4 regions of the Micromonospora sp. NPDC049836 genome follow, and region 1 is predicted to be linked to each of the others. Evidence: riboswitches for the same ligand, from Rfam matches in the RefSeq annotation. Region 1 holds a riboswitch; each other region holds the start of a gene.
The links. A riboswitch is a leader RNA that binds a small molecule or an ion and turns the genes downstream of it on or off. The one in region 1 is predicted to bind cobalamin.
Positions count from the first base shown of each region.

Region 2: another riboswitch for cobalamin. It lies ahead of ACIBPB_RS32800 (magnesium chelatase subunit D family protein); the one in region 1 lies ahead of ACIBPB_RS02925 (ribonucleoside-diphosphate reductase subunit alpha).
Region 3: another riboswitch for cobalamin. It lies ahead of ACIBPB_RS32735 (ABC transporter substrate-binding protein); the one in region 1 lies ahead of ACIBPB_RS02925 (ribonucleoside-diphosphate reductase subunit alpha).
Region 4: another riboswitch for cobalamin. It lies ahead of ACIBPB_RS32830 ((2Fe-2S) ferredoxin domain-containing protein); the one in region 1 lies ahead of ACIBPB_RS02925 (ribonucleoside-diphosphate reductase subunit alpha).

Region 1 is NZ_JBITLH010000001.1:618,962-624,020, forward strand. Features, by position in the region: gene ACIBPB_RS02925 (ribonucleoside-diphosphate reductase subunit alpha) at 1-1,551, opposite strand, end outside; cobalamin riboswitch at 1,677-1,884, opposite strand; gene ACIBPB_RS02930 (DUF2855 family protein) at 1,970-3,037, opposite strand; gene ACIBPB_RS02935 (glycoside hydrolase family 6 protein) at 3,173-4,564, opposite strand; gene ACIBPB_RS02940 (nucleotidyltransferase family protein) at 4,732-5,059, opposite strand, start outside.
Region 2 is NZ_JBITLH010000025.1:16,507-21,565, forward strand. Features, by position in the region: gene ACIBPB_RS32790 (cobyrinate a,c-diamide synthase) at 1-425, opposite strand, end outside; gene cobO (cob(I)yrinic acid a,c-diamide adenosyltransferase) at 419-1,033, opposite strand; gene ACIBPB_RS32800 (magnesium chelatase subunit D family protein) at 1,033-3,015, opposite strand; cobalamin riboswitch at 3,062-3,206, opposite strand; gene cbiE (precorrin-6y C5,15-methyltransferase (decarboxylating) subunit CbiE) at 3,261-4,469, shown strand; gene ACIBPB_RS32810 (cobalt-precorrin-4/precorrin-4 C(11)-methyltransferase) at 4,466-5,059, shown strand, end outside.
Region 3 is NZ_JBITLH010000025.1:4,558-9,616, forward strand. Features, by position in the region: gene ACIBPB_RS32715 (hypothetical protein) at 331-864, shown strand; gene ACIBPB_RS32720 (FadR/GntR family transcriptional regulator) at 921-1,343, shown strand; gene ACIBPB_RS32725 (hypothetical protein) at 1,401-1,751, opposite strand; partial or broken gene ACIBPB_RS32730 (PKD domain-containing protein) at 1,847-2,062, shown strand; cobalamin riboswitch at 2,274-2,458, shown strand; gene ACIBPB_RS32735 (ABC transporter substrate-binding protein) at 2,500-3,483, shown strand; gene ACIBPB_RS32740 (iron chelate uptake ABC transporter family permease subunit) at 3,510-4,547, shown strand; gene ACIBPB_RS32745 (ATP-binding cassette domain-containing protein) at 4,547-5,059, shown strand, end outside.
Region 4 is NZ_JBITLH010000025.1:22,556-27,614, reverse strand. Features, by position in the region: gene cobN (cobaltochelatase subunit CobN) at 1-1,890, opposite strand, end outside; gene ACIBPB_RS32830 ((2Fe-2S) ferredoxin domain-containing protein) at 1,887-2,405, opposite strand; cobalamin riboswitch at 2,621-2,802, opposite strand; gene ACIBPB_RS32825 (sulfite reductase subunit beta) at 2,848-3,726, shown strand; gene ACIBPB_RS32820 (precorrin-8X methylmutase) at 3,723-4,388, shown strand; gene ACIBPB_RS32815 (precorrin-2 C(20)-methyltransferase) at 4,385-5,059, shown strand, end outside.

The DNA of each region.
Region 1 (5,059 bases):
GCCGAGCCCGACCGGCCGCCAGCGCGGGTTCGACGCGGCGGCCTGCGCCGCCGGGTAGTAGTTGATGTCGATCACGCGGTCGAGGAACACCACCGCGGTGCGGACCGTGCCGCGCAGCCTCGCCCAGTCGACGCCGTCGGCGGTGACGTGCGCGCCGAGGTTGACCGAGCCGAGGTTGCAGACCGCCGTCTCGGTGTCGTTGTTCACCTCGAGGATCTCGGTGCACAGGTTGGACAGGTGGATGGTGTTGCCCGGCATCCCGGTCTGGTTGGAGAGCCGGTTGGACGCGTCCTTGAAGGTCATCCAGCCGTTGCCGGTCTGCGCCAGGGTCCGCATCATCCGCCCGTACAGGTCCCGGGCCTTGACCGTGCGGACCGCCTTCTTCTCGGCGATCCGGTAGGCCGCGTCGAACTCCTCGCCGTACAGGTCGGGCAGCTCCGGCGCGTCGGACGGGTCGATCAGCGACCAGTCGCCGTCGGCCTCGACCCGGCGCATGAACTCGTCCGGGATCCAGTTGGCCAGGTTCAGGTTGTGGGTACGCCGGGACTCCTCGCCGGTGTTGTCCCGCAGCTCCAGGAACTCCTCGATGTCCGGGTGCCACGGCTCCAGGTAGACGCAGGCCGCGCCCTTGCGCCGGCCGCCCTGGTTGACCGCCGCGACACCGGCGTCGAGGGTCTTCAGGAACGGCACGATGCCGTTGGACCGACCGTTGGTGCCCCTGATCAGCGCGCCCCGGCCGCGCACCCGCGACCAGGCGATCCCGATGCCACCGGAGAACTTCGACAGCTTCGCCACCTGGTGGTACCGCTCGTAGATCGAGTCCAACTCGTCCCGCGGGGAGTCGATCAGGAAACACGACGACAGCTGGGTGTGCCGGGTGCCGGAGTTGAACAGCGTCGGCGAACTCGGCAGGTACGCCAGCGACGACATCAGCTGGTAGAACCCGATCGCCTCGCCCGGCGTGCTGGACAAGCCGCAGGCCACCCGCAGCAGCCAGTACTGGGGCGTCTCCACCACCAGCCGCGACCGCGGGTGCCGCAGCAGGTACCGGTCGGCGACCGTGCGCAGTCCGAAGTACTCGAACCGCAGGTCCCCGCCGGGGTCCACGGCGTCGTCCAGCTTGCGGGCGTTGCGGGCCACGAACGCGGCCGTGTCGTCCCCGATCAGGCCCAACCCGTGGGCGTACCGGATCGACTGGCTGAAGCTGGCCACCCCCTGCCCACGGACCTCCTTGTCCACGTACGCGGCCAGCAACCGCGCCGCCAGCCTGGAATACTGCGGTTCCTCGCCGATCAGCTCCGCGGCCGTCTGGATCGACAACTTGTCCAGCTCGGCGGTCGTCGCGCCGTCGTAGAGGCCGCTGATCGTCTTCGTCGCGATCCGCAGCGGGTCCACCTCGTCCAGGTCCGCGACCCAGCGCTCCACCGCCCGGACGATCTTGTTGACGTCCACCGGCTCGGCGTCACCGTTGCGCTTGCGGACCTGCATCACCTGCCGGCGCTGCTCCGGCTGAGCCGGACCGGCGGGACGATCCTCCCGCACCACAGTCATGACCTCTCCCTCGCGCTGTCTCCGATGGCCTCGGACGCGCGGGAGGACGCCACGGCGCTGCCGGGCAGGGGTCAGCTCCGGTTGCCGGCGTCGGTCGTCCCACGCGACCTTCGACCGCCGCCCACGTACGCGGACGGCGCGCTGGCAGGTCTTCGGACTCGTGGGCGTCGTGCTCGTTCCTACTGGCCGTCGCTTCCCGGGCCTGCTCGGCCCAGTGCTTCATGACGGCGGTCGTTCCCACTCACCGCTGCGGGGCAGTCCCGGTCTCGCACCGGGTTCCCTGTTGCCTCGGCGATCCTGGTTGGATGCCGAACCAGCCACGACAGGCACTATATATGGGCACTCTCTTCGAGCAACACCCCATATGGTGTGTCGGCGTGTCGTGGCGAGCCCTGCGGTCGGCGCTGGTACCGAGCGCTCAGAACTGGACGACGTGGCCCACCCGCGGTGGCGTACGGCCGGCGAGGACGTCGCGCCACGAGTCCCGCAGCGCCGCCGGCCCATTGCCTGGCCGCACATCGAGCCATCCGCTCACCACCTGCGCGAACCGCTGCCAGGCGTCGGTGAACCGCTCGTCGAGGCCGTCGCGGTCCCAGTCCTGTCGGCGTTTGCGCATCTGCACCGGAGCGAAGAAGACCTCCTCGGCCGCGTCGGCGTTCGGAATCTGGTTGGTGAGCCCGACGGCGATGTCCCGGACCAGCCGGTCGCCGAGGTGACCACGGAGGGCGGCCCGGGTCGCCGGCGCACCGGACAGGTCAAGGTAGACGGTGGCGACGTCGTCCAGGCTGTCGACATCGTCGTAGGAGAGAACCTCGTCATAGCAGCCGAGCGATCGGGTGAAGCTGAGGTTGCCGGGCGAGGTGAGCCCGACGAGGCGCGGGGCGCGGCCGTGCAGTTCGTACGCCGCGGCGTACGCCGTCTTGCTCGACGCCGACGACAGCACCAGCGACCGCGCGCCGTAGAAGTCGTTGTCCGCGACCTGGTCGGCCAGCATGAACGAGGTGAAGAAGAGCGGGCGGAACAGGACCAGCAGGTCCTCCTGATCGGCCCGGTAGGCGGGATCGCCGACGGTCGACCGGTACGCGTTGTACGGGGAGGGCAGGTCGGCGCGGTGGGCGCTCGCGTCCCGGAACCCGTACCCGTCCACCCGGTCGGGGCGTACCACGAGGTGGCCGGCGGGCGGGAGGTAACCGTAGACCCGTTGACCGGGCTCTACCCCGGCCACCTTGGACGCGGTCACCTCGGCGAAGCCCCACAGCGGCGGGAGGCCCCACTGCCGGTCCAGCCCGTGCCGTTCGGGTGGGAAGAACTCCCAGTAGCGCATCGAGTCGCCGAGCACCGCGTACGTCACGTTGTTGGCGGTGAGGCCGACGCGGTCGACGCGTAGCAGCGCCTCCCCGTCGGAGATTCCGGGCGTCGCGGCGCCGACGAGCGTGGTGCGTGCGAGATCGTTCCGAGCGACGGCGAACGTCCACGAGTCAGCCATGGTGTGACGCTAGAGAGCCGCGGGAACGGGAACAAGTGCACTGGGAGTGCAAAATCCCACTCGACGCGCCGGACTAGACGGGGACGGCCCGGCGCGGAGAGCGTCCTCCGCGCCGGGCCGGGATATCGGGTGGCGTCAGCCGGCCGCGCAGGTGGCCGTCGCGCCCGACCCGGTGCCGGTGCCCTGGAAGCCGAAGTTGGTCGTCTGCCCGGCGCCGACCTGCCCGTTGTAGCTCACGTTGGTGAACCGGACGGTGCCGCTGGTGCCGCTGGCCTGGGCGTTCCAGACGCCGGTGATCGCGGCGCCGCCGGGCAGCGTCATGGTCACGGTCCAGCCGTTGATGCTCGCGGAGCCGGCGGTGACGTTCACGCTCGCGGTGAAGCCGCCGGACCACTGGTTGACCGCCACCGACGCGGAGCAGCCGTTACCGGTCGGCGGCGGCGTGGTGGGGGGAGCCGTGGTCGGCGGCGCGGTGGTCGGCGGGGCCGTGGTCGGCGGCGCGGTCGTCGGCGCCGCGGTGGTCGGCGGCGCGGTGGTGGGCGGGTTGGGCGCGCCGTTGGCCAGGCTGTAGGCCAGGTCCGGCTGGAACGAACCGGCCGTGTAACGGCAGCCGTCCGCCTCCCCCGGCGGCTTCACCCAGAGGTACGCGTCGATGTTGCCGTCACCGGTGTTCGTCGTCGGGTACTGCCCGATGCGCCGGTCGGTGTTGTCGTCGGCGCACCAGTCACCGCTGGCACCCCCGTTGCGGCTGGTGTCGATGACCTGGCGCTTGCCCTGGATGCCCATGCCGTTGAGGGCGGAGATGACCGCCCGGCCGAAGTTCGCCTCGCTGGAGGTGGAGTTGAAGTTCGACACGTTGGTGAAGAAGCCGTCGGCGTACTGCACGCCGGCCGCCCGGAGCCGGTTGGCCGTGTCACTCGCGCTGTTCCAGGTGGAGTGGCCACCGTCGAGGTACACCTTGGCGTTGGGGTTGGCCGACTTGATGGTCTGGGTCGCCGTCGAGAGCGCCTGGTTGCGCGCGTTGAGCTCGTTGCCGCTCAGGCACGTCTGCAGGGCGAGCGAGTCGGTTTCCAGGATGATGATGACCGTCTGGTTGCCCAGTCCCCGGGCGAAGTTGGACACCCAGGTCTGGTACTGGTTGAGGTCCGGCGCCCCACCCGCGCTGGCCCCGCCGCAGTCCCGGTTCGTGATCTCGTAGACCGACAGCACCGGGATCTGCTGCGCCGAGTTGGCGGCGCCGACGAACCCGGAGACCTCGGACTGCACGGTCGACGGGTTGAAGTTGGCGAACCAGCGGGCCTGCGGCTGACTTGCGATCTTGTCGCGGATCGCGGCGGCCCGGTAGTCGCCGGAGTTGGCGGCGACCCAGCGCACGACGGCCGAGTTCGGGTCCCGGTAGAGCGATCCGGACAGCGTGCCGGCGGAGGCGCTGCCGACGGCGAGACAGACGCCGACGACGGTGGCGCCCGCGACGGCCGCCACGCTGGCTGCCACCGGTCTGCGGCGGAGCGGGGAGAGGGTAGCCACGACGTGTTGCCTCCTGATCACATAGAAGTTTCTAAGTTTGTGGGAGCGTTCCCATGAAGGTAGCGGAGGCGCGCGCCGCTGCCAAGATGTCGAGACTCATCGTTGCGACCGCGGACGCGTTGCCGGGTCGAGGTTCGGGCGGCGCGACGGACCGCGCGAACGCCGGCTCAGGTCACCACGCGGACGCCCGGCCAGCGTTCGGCCGGGCGGTGGCGGGCCAGTCGTCGCCGGGAGACCTCCGGGCTGACCCGGGTCGGGTTGCGCCGCCACACCCCGTCGAGCAGGTCGTCCAGGCCGTGCGGCGCGCACACCCCGATCCGGTCGTGTGCGTCGAGACGGACGGCCACGGCAGTGGCGTACTCGGGCCAGGTGGCGACCGCCTCGGCGATGCCGCGCAGTGGGGCCACCGGGTCACCGCCGAACTTCGCGGGATACCAAGCGTGCACGGCCGCCTGGTTCTTCGCCTCCCACGGCGGCTCCGGCCAGGCCGCCACC
Region 2 (5,059 bases), on a different contig from region 1:
TCGAACGTGCCCATTCCGTGCACGACGGCCCCGACGCTGCGCGAGGTGTGCGAGACGTCCACGACCAGCAGGATCGGGGTGGCGGTCAGGGCCGCGAGGTGCGCGGTGGAGGCGAAACCGTCGCCGCCGATGCGGCCGTCGAACAGGCCCATGACCCCTTCGACGATGGCGATGTCCGCGTCGCGTGCGCCGTGCAGCAGCAGCGGGATCACGAGTGAGGGGTCGGTCAGGTGCGGGTCGAGGTTGCGGCCGGGGCGTCCGGTGGCCAGCGCGTGGTAGCCGGGGTCGATGTAGTCGGGCCCCACCTTGTGCCCCGACACGGTGTGCCTGCGCGCGGCCAGCGCGGCCATGAGCCCGGTCGCGACCGTGGTCTTGCCGTGGCCGGAGGCCGGCGCCGCGACGATCAGCCGCGGAAGGCTCACCATTCGATGCCTCGTTGGCCCTTCTGGCCGACGTCCATCGGGTGCTTGACGTGCTGCATCTCGGTCACCAGATCGGCTGCCTCGATCAGCCGGGGGTCGGCCCGGCGCCCGGTGACGATCACGTGCTGACGGCCGGGACGGTGGACCAGTGTCTCCACGACGTCGCCGACGTCGACCCAGCCCCACTGCATCGGATAGGTGAACTCGTCCAGGATATAGAGCTGGTGCCGTTCCGCCTGGATACGGCGCTTCACCTCCGCCCAGCCCTCGGCGGCGTCCGCGGCGTGGTCCGCCTCGGTGCCGCTCTTACGGCTCCAGGACCATCCGGAGCCCATTTTGTGCCACTCGACTGGCCCGCCTTCGCCGGTCTGCTCGTGCAGCAGCCCGAGCCTCTCCAGGACGGTCTGTTCCCCGATGCGCCACTTGGCCGACTTCACGAACTGGAACACCCCGATGTCCCAGCCCTGGTTCCAGGCGCGCATCGCCATGCCGAAGGCGGCGGTCGACTTGCCCTTGCCGTTTCCGGTGTGGACCATCAGCAGCGGCCGGTTGCGCCGCTGGCGGGTGGTGCTGCCGTCGTCCGGGACGGTGAGCGGCTTACCCTGCGGCATCAGGCCACCCCCGCCCGCGGAGCGGTCGCCGTGCGAACGACCCCGGTGAGCCCGTCGGCGGTCACTTCACCGAGCGGCACGTGCTCGGCCCTCAGATGAGTGGCAAGCCGGGCGGCGAGGCCGAGCCGGAATCGTCCGGTCTCGCAGTCCACGACGACGACCTGGACACCGCTGGTGGCGAGCGCGGCGGCGGCGCGGTGGGCACGACCCAGCGGGTCCGGGCCGGAGGTGGCGCGGCCGTCGGTCACCACGACGAGCAGGGGCCGGCGGGACGGGTCGCGCAGCGCCTCCCGGCGCAGCACCTCGCCACTGCGTTCCAGGCCCTCCGCGAGCGGGGTCCGGCCACCGGCCGGTAGGTCGGCCAGGCGGCGGGAGGCGACGTCGACCGAGCCGGTCGGTGGCAGGACGACCTCGGCGGTGTGCCGGCGGAACGTCACCAGTGCGACCTTGTCCCGGCGGCGGTAGGCGTCCAGCAGCAGCGACAGCACAGCGGTCTTGACCTGCTCCATGCGGCGGCGGGCCGCCATCGAACCGGATGCGTCCACGCACAGCAGCACGAGGTTCGACTCGCGCCCGACGGTCTCGGCCCGGCGCAGGTCGCCGGGCACGAGCGCGAGGCCGCGACCGCCGGTCAAGCCACCCCGGGAATGCTGATGCGGCGCCGCCGCGGTGATGGTGCCCGGCAGGTGCAGCCGGCCGTCGCCGGACGTGCGCCGCCGCTGCCCGGCGACACGGCCCTGCGGTGTTCGTGCCCGGGACCGCCGGCCGGCCTGACCGTCGCCGGTTCCTTTCACGATCAGCAAGCGGGCACGTGCGGGCTCGCCCGCGGATGCCATCGATGTGGCGGCCTGCCGTTCGGGCTCCGGTACGGGCGGGCTCTCGCCGGGAGAGCCGGGCACGTCCCCGGCCGATCTGTCGTGCCCGGTGTCGTCGGGCAGACCGCCGCCGGGACGGTCGGGTCCGGGGTCGGGGTCGTTGTGGCCGAGTAGGTCGTCCAGGCGGTCCTGGTCCAGGCCGGGCTCGTCGAAGGGGTTGCGGCGGCGGCGGTGCGGCAGCGCGAGACGGGCGGCGATGCGGATGTCCTCGAGTGTCACTCGCGTACGTCCCCGCCAGGCCGCGTGCGCCGCGGCGGCGCGAGCGGTGACGAGGTCCGCACGCAGGCCGTCCACGTCGAACGCGGCGCACAGCTCGGCGATCCTGGTCAGCGTCTCGTCGTCGAGCACGACACCGGCCAGCGAGCGCCGGGCGGCGGCCAGCCGGGTGCGCAGGGCTTCCTGCTCGCCGGCCCAGCGTGTGGCGAAGCCCTCCGGGTCGGCGTCGAATGCGAGCCGGCGGCGGACCGCCTGCACCCGCAGGACGGGGTCACGCGGGGCGGCGACCTCGACCGTCAGGCCGAACCGGTCGAGCAGCTGCGGGCGCAGTTCGCCCTCCTCCGGGTTCATCGTGCCGATCAACACGAACCGGGAGGCATGCTCGACCGAGACACCGTCGCGTTCGACGCTGACCCGGCCGGTCGCCGCGGCGTCGAGCAGCAGGTCGACCAGGTGGTCCGGCAGCAGGTTGACCTCGTCGACGTACAGCAGGCCACGATGGGCCCGGGCCAGCAGGCCAGGCTCGAACGCGACGACGCCGTCTCGCAGCGCGGCATCGAGCTTCAGCGATCCGGTCACCCGGTCGTCGCCGGCTCCGACGGGTAGTTCGACGAGGCGTACCGGCCGTTCGACGACGGGCGTGGACACGTCGAACGGCCCGTCGGGGCAGACCGCCGAGGGATCGTCCGGGTCGATGGAGAACCGGTCGCCCGCATAGACCCGTACCGCCGGGAGCACCTCGGCGAGGCCGCGCACGGTAGTGGTCTTGGCAGTGCCCTTCTCCCCGCGGATCAGGACACCGCCGATGAGCGGATCGATCGCGACCAGGGTGAGGGCGAGAGTCATGTCGTCGGCGCCGACGACGGCACAAAAGGGGTACTGCGCTGGCATGTAGGGCTCCCGCTCGATCTGCCATGGCGGTCCAAGACGCGGCATGCGCCGTGGATCGGATCGAGGCCGGTCTTCGGACTTCCCAGGTCAATGCCTGGATCACCGCAGCGGGCCCTGTGCCGGATTCTCACCGGCTTCCCAGATTCTCCCCGTGACCACGGTCGTGGGGCACCTCGAACCTGTGCATCACCATAGACGCCCCGGTGGCCGGGGCAAGGGCCGGTGGGCGGCTAGGGTGCATCTCCATGGAGGAGCGGGTGACCGTGGTGGGGATCGGGGCTGACGGGTGGGTGGGTCTGCCGGAGCCGTCCCGGGCGCTGGTGCGGGCGGCCGCGACGCTGCTCGGCGGGCGGCGGCACCTCGAGGCGGTGCCGCCCGTCGACGGCCAGCAGCGCGTGGCGTGGCCGTCGCCGCTGCGGGACAATTTGCCAGGTGTGCTCGCCTCCGCGCGAGGGCCGGTTGTCGTGCTGGCCTCCGGCGACCCGCTCGTGTCGGGTATCGGCACGACGCTGCTGGACGTCCTGGGCCCGGAGCGCGTGACGATCGTGCCCGGGGTCTCCTCGGTAGCCCTCGCCCGAGCACGTCTCGGATGGCCGGCTGAGTCCGTCACCACGGTCAGCCTGGTCGGCCGGGACCTACGGCTGATCGTGCCTGCGCTCTCGGCCGGGCGCCGGCTGCTCGTGCTGTCCAGCGACGAGACGACACCCGCGGCCGTGGCCGCGGTGCTGACCGGGCTCGGTTGGGGGCAGTCCAGGCTGGTCGTGCTCGGTGACCTCGGTGCCGCCGGTGAGTCGTGTACCGCGACCACCGCGGCCGGGTGGGACCTGAACGACGTGCCGCGGTTGAGCGTTCTCGCCGTCGAAGTTCGCGGTGCCGGTCCGGGCTGGGCCTCGGGCGGCGTGTTGCCCGACGACGCGTTCGAGCACGCCGGGCAGATCACCAAACGTGACTTGCGGGCCAGTGCCCTGGCCCGGCTCGCGCCCGCGCCCGGTCAGCTGCTGTGGGACGTCGGCGCCGGCAGCGGCTCGATCGGTGTGGAGTGGATGCGGGCCTGGCCGACGGCACGGACGATCGCGGTGGAGCCCCGCTCCGACCGGGCCGCGCTGGTGCACCGCAACGCCGCTGCCCTCGGCGTGCCGGGTCTGCGTCTGGTCGAGGGTTCGGCGCCCGGGGCCCTGTCCGGCCTGGACCGTCCCGACGCGGTGTTCGTCGGCGGCGGGGCCACCGTCCCCGGCGTGCTGGACACCTGCTGGGATGCGCTCGGCGCAGGTGGACGGCTCGTCGTGCACGGTGTCACCGCCGAGACCGAGGCGGTGCTGCTGGAGCAGCACAGCCGGCGCGGCGGTGAACTCGTCCGCCTGCACGTCGAACGCGCCGAACCGCTCGGCGGCTTCACCGGCTGGACGCCCGCGCGGGCAGTCAGCCAGTGGTCCATCGTCAAGGGAGATTCATGACCGTCCATTTCGTCGGGGCCGGGCCCGGCGCCGCCGACCTGCTCACCCTCCGCGCGGTACGCCTGCTCGAGTCCGCCGACGTGTGCCTGTACCCGGGCACGTACCTCGACGCCGAGGTGCTGGAGCACTGCCGTGACGACGCCCGGCTGATCGACACCCAGCACCTCGACCTGGACCAGATCACCACGCACCTGGTCCAGGCACACGCCGACGGGTCCGAGGTCGTACGGCTGTGCTCCGGTGACCCGTCGCTGTACTCGGCGGTGCACGAGCAGGCACGCCGGCTCGACGCCGCCCGGGTCCCGTGGGACGTCACGCCCGGCGTGCCGGCCTATGCGGCTGCTGCCGCCGCCGTCGGCGCCGAGCTGACCGTCCCGGAGCTGGCCCAGTCGGTCGTGCTCACCCGCGCGCAGGCCCGGTCCACGGTCATGCCGTCGGGAGAGAAGCTCGCCGCGTTCGCCGCGACCGGCGCGACGCTCGCCCTGCACCTGGCGGTCACGCGTACCCGCGAGCTGGCCGCCGAACTGGCCGGCTACTACGGCCACGACTGCCCCATAGTCGTGGTGCACCGGGTGTCGCAGCCGCAGGAG
Region 3 (5,059 bases), on a different contig from region 1:
TCTCGCCCCAGCACTGGACATGAGCGAGCACTGGTTGAGCGGGGAATGGTGCCGCGCATTCGCGGGCACTAGCACCGCTGCGGAGAGCACCTGAGACTTCGCCTCAAGCCTGGTTCGCGCAGCTCAGCGCCGACGGCTGGATCCTCCTCGAGCCGTACGTGTTCGACAAGCGGCGCCACAAGCCCGGCGATGTGGCCGCCACCGGCGGCACGTTCCGACCGACCCGCACCAGCTGACCGGCCACACCCACGGTCACCTACCCGACAACGGGCAGGGCGGCAGCCGCATCCCAACCATCATCGACACGACACGTCACGTGGGGAGACAGTCTTGACCAACCCGTACCAGGCGCAGCAGCCGCACGACGTCTACGGCCAGCCGCCCGTCCAGCACCAGCCGGCCGAGTGGCCGCCGACCGCCGCTGGGATGACGCCGTCGGCACCGCCGGCCGCGCCCAGCCGCAAGCCGCTGATCGTCGCCGCCGCCGCGGCCCTCGCTGTGCTCTTGCTCGCCGTCGGCGGCTACGGCCTGTACGACCGGTTCATCCGCGAGGACACCGGCGTCGCCGCCTGCAAGGCCATGCGCGAGGGGAAGAAGGCCGACGGCAGCGCTAAGGGAAGCGGCGATGACAAGCTCACCGAAGCCGAATACCGACAGGCCCGCAGGGTGTTCGAGGACTCCCGCCACGACGACATCCGCGAGCACGGCACCGCGCTGATGGACCTCGCCTGGCAGATGTCGCAGATCCCGAATGGGCAGGAGATGGGCGCGCTGGCGTTCATGGGCCCAATGACGACGCACATGTCGGGCCTGCAGACCGCGTGCGCGAACCAGGGCGTCATCGTCACCCTGAACACCGAGTAACCGCACAAGAGCGAAGTTCTCATCCAGGCGGGTAAGGGCTTCGCTCCATCACCGAGCTGCGCACCGCCATCGAGCCGCACGCCGCCCTGCTGGCCGCCGACCGGGCCGGTCACGACGAGGCCAGCGACCTCGTCGGCCTGGCGGCGAAGATGTGGGCCGCCGGCAAGGCCGGCGACGAGGAGCGCTTCCTGCGCCTGGACATCGAGTTCCACCGCCGGGTGCTGCTCGCCGCCGGCAACGAGATGTTCGTCCGGCTGCAGGACCTGGTCGTCGAGGTGCTGACCGGCCGGCACAAGCACCACCTCATGCCGCACCATCCGCACGAGGAGGCACTGCGCCTGCATGCCGAGGTGGCCCAGGCGATCCAGCGGCACGAGGGCGAGCGCGCCCGGCTGGCCATGGTGCAGCTCATGGAGCAGGCGTTCGAGGAGATGCGCTCCCTCTGGGAGCAGACCGCCGAGCCCGTGCGATTGATCTGATCCGTCGCTCGCCCACCCCGCTGGCCTGGTGGAGCGCGGACGTGCTGCGGCGGGCCGTCAGCGGCGTCCCACCCCGGGGCAACGGCGTGGAACCCGGTCCGCCGTCAATAGACGGCCGTGCATTGTATTCGCGGCGAACGCATTCCTGGTCAGCGCCGGTCCCGACCGCCGCGGCAACGAGGGCAGCCCGGTCGGCTTGAACGGCTCCGCCCGCGACGACGGCGGCGCCCCGAGCACCCGGTGGTCATACACCGTCGGTTCCGACGTGGACGCGGGCGCTACCTGCACCTTCGAGGACGCCGGCGCGCCGGTCACGACGATCAGCTGCACCGACGACGGCACCTTCACCGTCACGCTTACCGCCGACGACGGCGTCAACGGAGCGGTCAGCGACAGCGCGACGGTCACGCTGAGCAACGTCGCTCCGCCGCTGCGGGAGACCCCCGCGCCGAGCCCGCTGCGCGCGGCCGCCGCGGCCGTCGCGCCCACCCAATGGCCAGTACATCGGGGCCCGTACGGGGTTCGAGCTGAAGGTCCCGTTCAACGATCCCGGCACCAACGACACCCACACCTGCACCGTCGTCTGGGACGACGGCCGTACAGACTCACTGACTGCCACCAACAACGTCTGCCAAGCCACGCACACCTTCACCGACGCCGGCATGTACACCATCGGCGTCATCGTCCGCGATGACGATGCCGCCACCGACACGTCCGGCAGCATGACCGTGGTCTACGACCCCGACGCCGGAAGCGCGAACATTGACGGCTCCACCGCCACCCCGGCCGGCGCGTGGGCATCGCCGCCCAGCCACCGCGCACGAGAAAGGAGCCGGATGGGTTGCGGGCCGACAGCCACGCCGAGGCCGGTCCGGCGCGTCGGATTTCCCACAGCGGGCGCCCGGACGGATCCGCGGCGAGCGCGGGCCGTTATGGTGGGGACGCCGTGGTGTTCGGGAAGCCGGTGTGATGCCGGCGCGGCCCTCGCCACTGTGATCGGGAGACCGCCGGCCCTCGTCGTTTCGCGAGGTCACTGGGCAGAGATGCCTGGGAAGGCCGGCCGGCGGTTGCTTGTCCCGTCAGCCAGGAGACCGGCCACGGCACGTTCGTCCCCGTCCACGAGGTGTTGGAAGGCGGTCCCGCTGTGCGGTTCCCCATGCCCTGGCGCGTTGCCGCGCCGTTGTTGCTGTCCACTGTGCTGCTCACCGGCTGCGGCGCCGATGCCAAGCCTGCTGCCGCACCACCGGCGGTGTCCGCTGGACCGGTCGCGGTGACCAACTGCGGCACCCCGGTGACCATCACGGCGCCACCGATGCGGGTCGTCACAATGAACCAGGCCGCCACGGAGATCATGCTGGCCCTGGGCCTGCAAGATCGGATGATCGGCACGGCCTACCTCGACGACGCGATCCTGCCCGCCTACGCGGACGCCTACGCGAAGATCCCGGTGCTGGCCAAGGAGTACCCGACCAAGGAGAAGCTGCTCGAGGCCGAACCCGATTTCGTGTACGCGTCGTACAACAGCGCGTTCGGTGACGAGGGGGTCGGTGACCGCGCCGACTGGCAGAAACTCGGCGTCGGCAGCTACGTCTCCCCTGCCGGGTGCCCGGCGCAGACCCGGCCGGCGAAGCTCGCCATCGGCGACGTGTTCACCGAGATCCGCGAGCTCGCGGCGATCTTCGGGGTGAGCGACCGCGGCGAGAAGCTGATCGCCGACCACGAGGGCCGCATCGCCACGGCCGCAGGCACCGCCCGCAACGTCAAGGTCTTGTGGTGGGACGGCGGCAGTGACGCCCCGAGCGTCGGCGCCTGCTGCGGCGCCCCCAACATGATCATGTCGGCGGCCGGGGTCACCAACGCCTTCGCCGACCTCACCGGCAGCTGGGGCGACACAAGCTGGGAGACCGTCACCGACCGCAACCCCGAGGTCATCGTGCTCGTCGACGCGAGCTGGGATCCCGCCGCGCAAAAGAAGACCTTCCTCGCCGGGCACCGCACCCTCAAGGACCTGCCCGCGGTCAAACAGCAGTGGTACGTGGTGATCCCGTTTTCGTCAACCACGGCCGGTGTCCGCAACGTCCTCGGCGTCGAAGCCCTCGCCCAGGGCATCGCCGCGCTGCCGTCCGGGGCCCCGAGCTGACCGCCGTCACCACCCGGCCCGCCCCGGTGCGCACCCACCGCCCGGTGCGGGCGGTCGGCCTGGCCGCGCTCGTGCTGGCTCTGGTCGCCGGTCTGGTGCTGTCGGTGGCCGTCGCGGTCACCATCGGCCCGGCCGACCTGACTGTCGGGACGGTGTGGACGGTCGTCGCCGGCCACCTGGGACTCGCGAACTCGGACGTGCCGCTGCTGCGCGACCACATCGTCTGGGACCTACGTTTGCCCCGGGTTCTCGGCGCCGCCACGGTGGGGGCGGGCCTGGCCGCGGCCGGTGCGGTCATGCAGACCGTCACCCGCAATCCCCTGGCGGACCCGTACCTGCTCGGGGTCTCCTCAGGGGCGTCGCTGGGCGCGGTCCTGGTGGTCGTGGCCGGCATCGGTAGTGGTGTAGCCGCGCTGACCGGCGGCGCCTTCTTCGGCGCCCTTGTCGCGTTCCTGCTGGTCGTGGGCCTGGCCGGGAGGTTCGAGGCATTGTCGCCGACGCGCGTGGTGCTGACCGGGGTCGCGGTGGGACAACTGTGCGCGGCACTGACCTCTTTCGTGATCATCTGGGTGGCCGACCCGCACGCCACGCAGAGCATCACGTTCTGGCTGTCCGGGTCGATGGCCCGCGCCGACTGGACGGCCCTGGGCTGGGCGGTACCGGTGCTGCTCGTGGTGCTGGCAGTGGTCGGCTGGCACGCCCGTACCCTCAACGCCTTCGCCTTCGGTGAGGAGGCCGCCGCGAGCCTCGGCGTCGAGGTGAACCGGCTGCGGTGGCTGCTGCTGGTCGGCACCGCCCTGCTGACCGCCGTGCTGGTCGCGGTCAGCGGCGCGATCGGGTTCGTCGGGCTGATCCTCCCGCACGCCGCCCGCCTGATCACCGGACCGGACCACCGGCGGCTGCTACCGGTCGCCGTGCTCGCCGGCGCCATCTTCCTGATCTGGGTCGACACCGCCGCCCGCACCGTCTTCGAACCGCGTGAGCTGCCGGTCGGGGTGCTGACGGCACTGGTCGGGGTGCCGGCGTTCTTCCTGATCCTGCGCCGCCGGGAGGTACGCGGCTGATGCTCCAGATCTCCGACGTCTCGTGGGCGGTGCCCGCCGCCCGCATCCTCGACCACGTCACCGGCACCGTACCGGCGGGCAGCCTGGTCGGGCTGCTCGGCCCGAACGGATCCGGCAAGACCACCCTGCTGCGGGCCGTCGCCGCCCTGGTGCGCCCGGATACCGGCAACATCACACTCGCAGGCGACGACGTGGCTCGGCTGCGGCGCCTTGCCCTGGCCCGGCGCATCGCGTTGCTGGCCCAGCACGCCGAGACCGACCTCGACCTGACCGTCCGCGACGTGGTCCTGCTCGGCCGTATCCCGCACCGCCGGACCCGCTGGTCCGACACCGGCAGCGACCATGCCGCCGCGGTCGAGGCACTGGGCCGGGTCGACCTGGCCGGGTTCGCCGACCGTAAGTGGCAGACCCTGTCCGGTGGGGAACGCCAGCGCGTCCAGCTCGCCCGCGCGCTGGCCCAGGAGCCGGAACTGCTGCTGCTCGACGAACCCACCAACCACCTCGACATCGGC
Region 4 (5,059 bases), on a different contig from region 1:
CTGTGCGGACTGCATCAGCGTCCAGATCTGCTGGCGGACCGCGGGCAGCTTCGCCGGGTCCATCGCGGCGATGTTGGCGTGCTCGTCGAGCAGTTGCTCCAGCTTGGCGATGTCGCCGTAGCTTTCGGCGCGTGCCATCGGCGGCACCAGGTGGTCGACGATGGTGGCGTGCGCGCGGCGCTTGGCTTGGGCACCCTCGCCAGGATCGTTGACCAGGAACGGATAGATCAACGGCATGCTGCCGATCGCCGCGTCCGTGGCGCAGGCGGCTGAGAGCGCGGCGTTCTTCCCCGGCAGCCACTCCATCGAGCCGTGTTTGCCGAGGTGCACCACCGCGTCGGCGCCGAAGCCGTGTTCGAGCCAGCGGTACGCGGCCAGGTAGTGGTGCGACGGAGGCATGGCCGGGTCGTGGTAGATCGCGACCGGGTTCTCGCCGAAGCCACGCGGGGGCTGGATGAGGATGACGACGTTACCGGCGCGCAGTGTGGCCAGCACGATGTCGCCGTCGTCGTCGACGAAAAGCGAGCCGGGAGCCTCGCCCCAGGTCTCGGCCATGGCGTCGCGTAGCGCGGCGGGCAATCCGGCAGTCCAGCGCCGGTAGTCGTCCCGGCTGATACGCACGTGCGACTCGCTGAGCTGAGCCTGCGTGAGCCACTCCTCGTCCTGCCCACCGGCGGCGATCAAAGCGTGGATGAGCGCGTTGCCGGCCGTCGTGTCGGCATCCTCTCCCTCGACCGGGAACAGCGGGTCGAGCCCGGGAATTGCGCCGGGTGCGCCGAGGTCGTAGCCGGCATCTCGCATCGCGCGCAGCAATCGGATCGCCGACACGGGCGTATCGAGGCCGACGGCGTTGCCGATGCGGCTGTGCTTGGTCGGGTAGGCCGACAGGACGAGGGCCACCTTGCGCTCGGCGGGCGGGACGTACCGCAGTCGGGCGTGGTTGACGGCGACGCCCGCGACGCGGGTGCATCGCTCAGGGTCGGTCACGTAGCGGGGCAGGCCGTCGGCGTCGACCTCCTTGAATGAGAACGGGACGGTGATCAGGCGACCGTCGAACTCGGGGATGGCGATCTGGGTCGCGGAGTCGAGCGGGGTGACGCCTTCGTCGGACGCCTCCCACTCGGCTCTGCTGGACGTGAGCGCCAGAGCCTGCAGCACGGGGATGTCGAGGGCGCGCAGCCGTTCGACGTCCCAGGACTCGTCGTCGCCGCCGGCGCTCGCGGCGGCGGGCCGGGCGCCGCCGGCGGCCAGGACCGTGACGACGATCGCATCCAGGGTGGCGAGTTCGGCGTACAACTCCTCGGGCGCCGCCCGCAGTGACGAGACGTAGATCGGTACGCCGGTGGCCACGCCGGTGGTGTCGATGGCATCGGCGAGTTCGTGGGCGAACGCGTTGTTGCCGCTCACCTCGTGGGCCCGGTAGTACAGGACTCCGACGCGGGGCCGGGCGTCCGGGGCCGGCTGCCGGCTGACTCCCCACTCGGGCAGCACCGCCGGCGGTTCGAAGCCTTCGCCGGTCAGCAGCACGGTGTCGGACAGGAAGGCGTGCAGTTGGCGCAGGTTCTCCGCGCCGCCCTCGGCGAGGTAGCGGTGCGCCTCGGCGCAGACACCGATCGGGACGGTCGACAGCCCCATCAACGCGGCGTTCAGCGTCCGTTCCCCACCGAGCACGACCAGGGGACGGCCGGTGCCGCGGATCAGCGCGGCGAGGTCGCGTACGTCCTCGGGCGAGCCGAGCACCCGCAGAACGACCAGGTCGGCCTCGCTGGTCAGGGTGTCGCGGCGCTCGCCGGTGAGCCGGGCAGGGTTGGCCCAGGACCAGTCCGCGTTGCTGGCCCGCGCCGAGAGCAGGTCGGTGTCCGAGGTGGACAGCAGGGCGATGCGTGTCATGTTTCTCCTTCGGTGACACGGGAGCCGAGGCGCAGGTCGCCGACCGGACGGCCGGCGCGTAGGTGCTCGCCGACGAGGCGTGCCGCGTCGCCGGGTCGCACCGGCCCGTACCAGGTGCCGGCGGGGTGCACGACGGCGACTGGTCCGTGGTTGCACGGGAACAGGCAGCCGGTCTGGGCCATGAGGACGTCGGCGTCGGTGAGCTGCTGCTCGACGAACGCGCCCACGATCGCGCGATAGGTCTCGTCCGCGCCGCGGGCACTGCAGCGCGGGCCGCGGCACAGCAGTAGATGATGGCGGTACGGCGGCGTGGTCTCCCAGGCCGGTGAGGTGAGTGGCGCCTCGTGCCCGGTGATCGCACGCTCGCCGAACCGGATGACCGGCGGGTCGATCTGCTGACGGTGCCAGTGGCCGGCCACGCGTCCCACCCACGAACGGGCGAAAGTCAGGTCGTCGGTGCTCACCGGTTCCAGGCGAACCTCCCGAACGCCCTCGGCGTGCAGCAGGTCGAGCACATGGGTCAGCGTGGGCTCGCCGGCTTGCAGGAAGGCCAGTCGGGCGCCGGCTGCCTCGGCCTGCCCGCGTAGCACCGGCGACGCGGCGTCCGTCAGTGCGGTCGCGACGTGAACGAGGACGCTCACGGGGTCAGGAGCCGGTGATCCGGTGCGATCGGGACACGGGGTCTTCTTTCGTCCGGGGCCTGTGCGCGAGGCCTGGATGGGCACGTGTCGCAGACGGATCTGCGGCCAGCAGGTCTTCGGACTCGGGATCAACCGGACGGGGCGCCTTCCCAGACCGTGGGTCCAGTGGCGTCGTGCCCCGCCCGTCACCCTCACCGCTGCGCGTCAGTCCCGGATTCGCACCGGGTTCCCTGGCTCATGGCTGAGTTTGACTGGCATCACGACGGTAGCACCGACAGCCGGTGTCGCCGGGGACGGGCTCTGGCACCATGTCGCCGTGACCGAGAGGACCCGCCGCGACCTGTGTCCCGGCCTGCTGCGCCCATGGATCGCCGACGACGGCGCGCTCGTGCGGGTGCGCGTCCCCGGCGGGATCGTGCCGACTGCGGCGCTGTGCGCACTCGTGGAGGTGGCCCGTGCGCACGGCGACGGCGCGGTCCACCTGACCAGCCGCGCCAACCTGCAGGTGCGCGGTCTCGAGCACGACGGTGGGCGGCTGCCCGAGACCGTCGTCGCCGACGTCATCGCGACCGGGCTCGTACCGTCCACGTCGCACGAGCTGGTCCGCAACATCCTCGCCTCACCGCTGACCGGACGCAGTGGCGGCCGGGCCGATCTACACCCGGTCGTCGCCGGACTCGACGCACGGCTGCGCGCCGAGCCCCGGCTCACCGCGCTGACCGGACGGTTCCTGTTCGTGCTTGACGACGGCCGCGGTGATCTGGTCAGCCGTGACTTGGACCTGGGGTTGGTGGCGCTCGACTCGGACACCGCGCAGCTACGTGCCGGAACCTCGGCGTGGGGGCCCGTCATCCGGCTGGACGAGGCCGCCGCGGCGCTGACCGGGCTCGCCGTACGCTTCGCCGGGCTCGCGGGTGACCGGCCGGACTCACCCTGGCACGTCGACGAGCTGCCCGGCGCCGGCGCCGCGCTGCTGGGCACCGTACTCGACCGTGCCGAGCGGACCCGGGTGAGCACACCTCCACCCGCGCTGGGCAGGATCGTTCAGGATGACGGCCGCGTCACCGCGCACCTCGCGGCTCCCGGCGGCCGAGTGGACGCTCCCCTGCTGGAGGAGATCCGCGCGCTCGGCGCCGGCGAGATCGTCCTCACCCCGTACCGCACCCTGCTCGTCCCCGATCTGGAGAACGCATGAGCCTCACCACACCGGCACGCCGCTACGACTACGTCACCGACGGCGCGGCGATCTACGACGCCTCGTTCGCCACCATCCGTGCCGAGGCCGATCTCTCAGGTGTGCCGGCCGACGCCGAGAAGGTCGCGGTGCGGATGATCCACGCATGCGGCCAGACCGACCTCACCCGCAACCTGGTGATCCACCCCGGCCTGGTGGCCGCCGCCCGCGGGGCGCTGGAGGCGGGGGCGCCGATCCTGACCGACGCGCACATGGTCGCCGCCGGCATCACCCACGCCCGCCTGCCCCGTGACAACGAGGTCCGCTGCTTTCTGCACGAACCCGAGGTCCCGGCGCTTGCCCACCGGTGGGCAACGACCCGGTCGGCGGCGGCGGTGTCGCTGTGGACCGACCACCTCGCCGGCGCGGTCGTCGCCTTCGGCAACGCCCCCACGGCCCTGTTCCACCTGCTGGAGATGCTGCGCGACGGCGCGCCACGACCAGCTGCGATCATCGGTACGCCGGTCGGATTCATCGGCGCCGCCGAGTCCAAGCAGGCGCTCATCGACCTCGCCACCGACGCCCCCGGCCTCGACGTGCCCTATCTCGTGGTGACCGGGCGCCGGGGCGGCTCGGCGATGGCTGCCTCCGCGCTCAACGCCCTCGCCCGGGAGGCGGAGTGACCGGGCGGCTGTCCGGCGTCGGGGTCGGCCCGGGTGATCCCGAACTGATCACGCTCAAAGCCGCCCGGCTGATCGGCGCGGCCCAGGTCATCGCCTACCACCAGGGTGTCGGCAAACAGTCCAACGCGCGCCGCATCGCTGCCGGGCTGTTCCCGGACGACGTGATCGAGGAGGCGCTGGTCTATCCGGTGACGACCCAGAGCACCGAGCACCCGGGCGGGTACGCCGGGGCGATGGCCGACTTCTACGCCGAAGCCGCCGAGCGGCTGCGGGCCCACCTTCGTGCGGGCCGCGACGTGGTCGTGCTGGCCGAAGGCGACCCGATGCTCTACGGCTCGTTCATGTACCTGCACGACCGGCTCGCCGGCGAGTTCGACACGCAGGTCGTCGCCGGTGTGCCCGCCTTCGCCGCCGCCACCGCCACCACCGCCCTGCCGCTGGTCCGGCAGACCGACGTGCTGACCGTGCTGCCGGGAACGTTGCCCGAGCCCGAGCTGGCCCGGCGTCTCGCCGACACCGACGGCGCGGTGATCATGAAGCTGGGCCGGACGTTCACCAAGGTCCGCTCGGCGCTCGAGCAGGCCGGGCGCGTCGAGGGCTCCTGGTACGTCGAACGGGCGTCGATGACCGCCGAGCGGGTACTGCCTGTCGCCGACGTGGACCCCGCCACG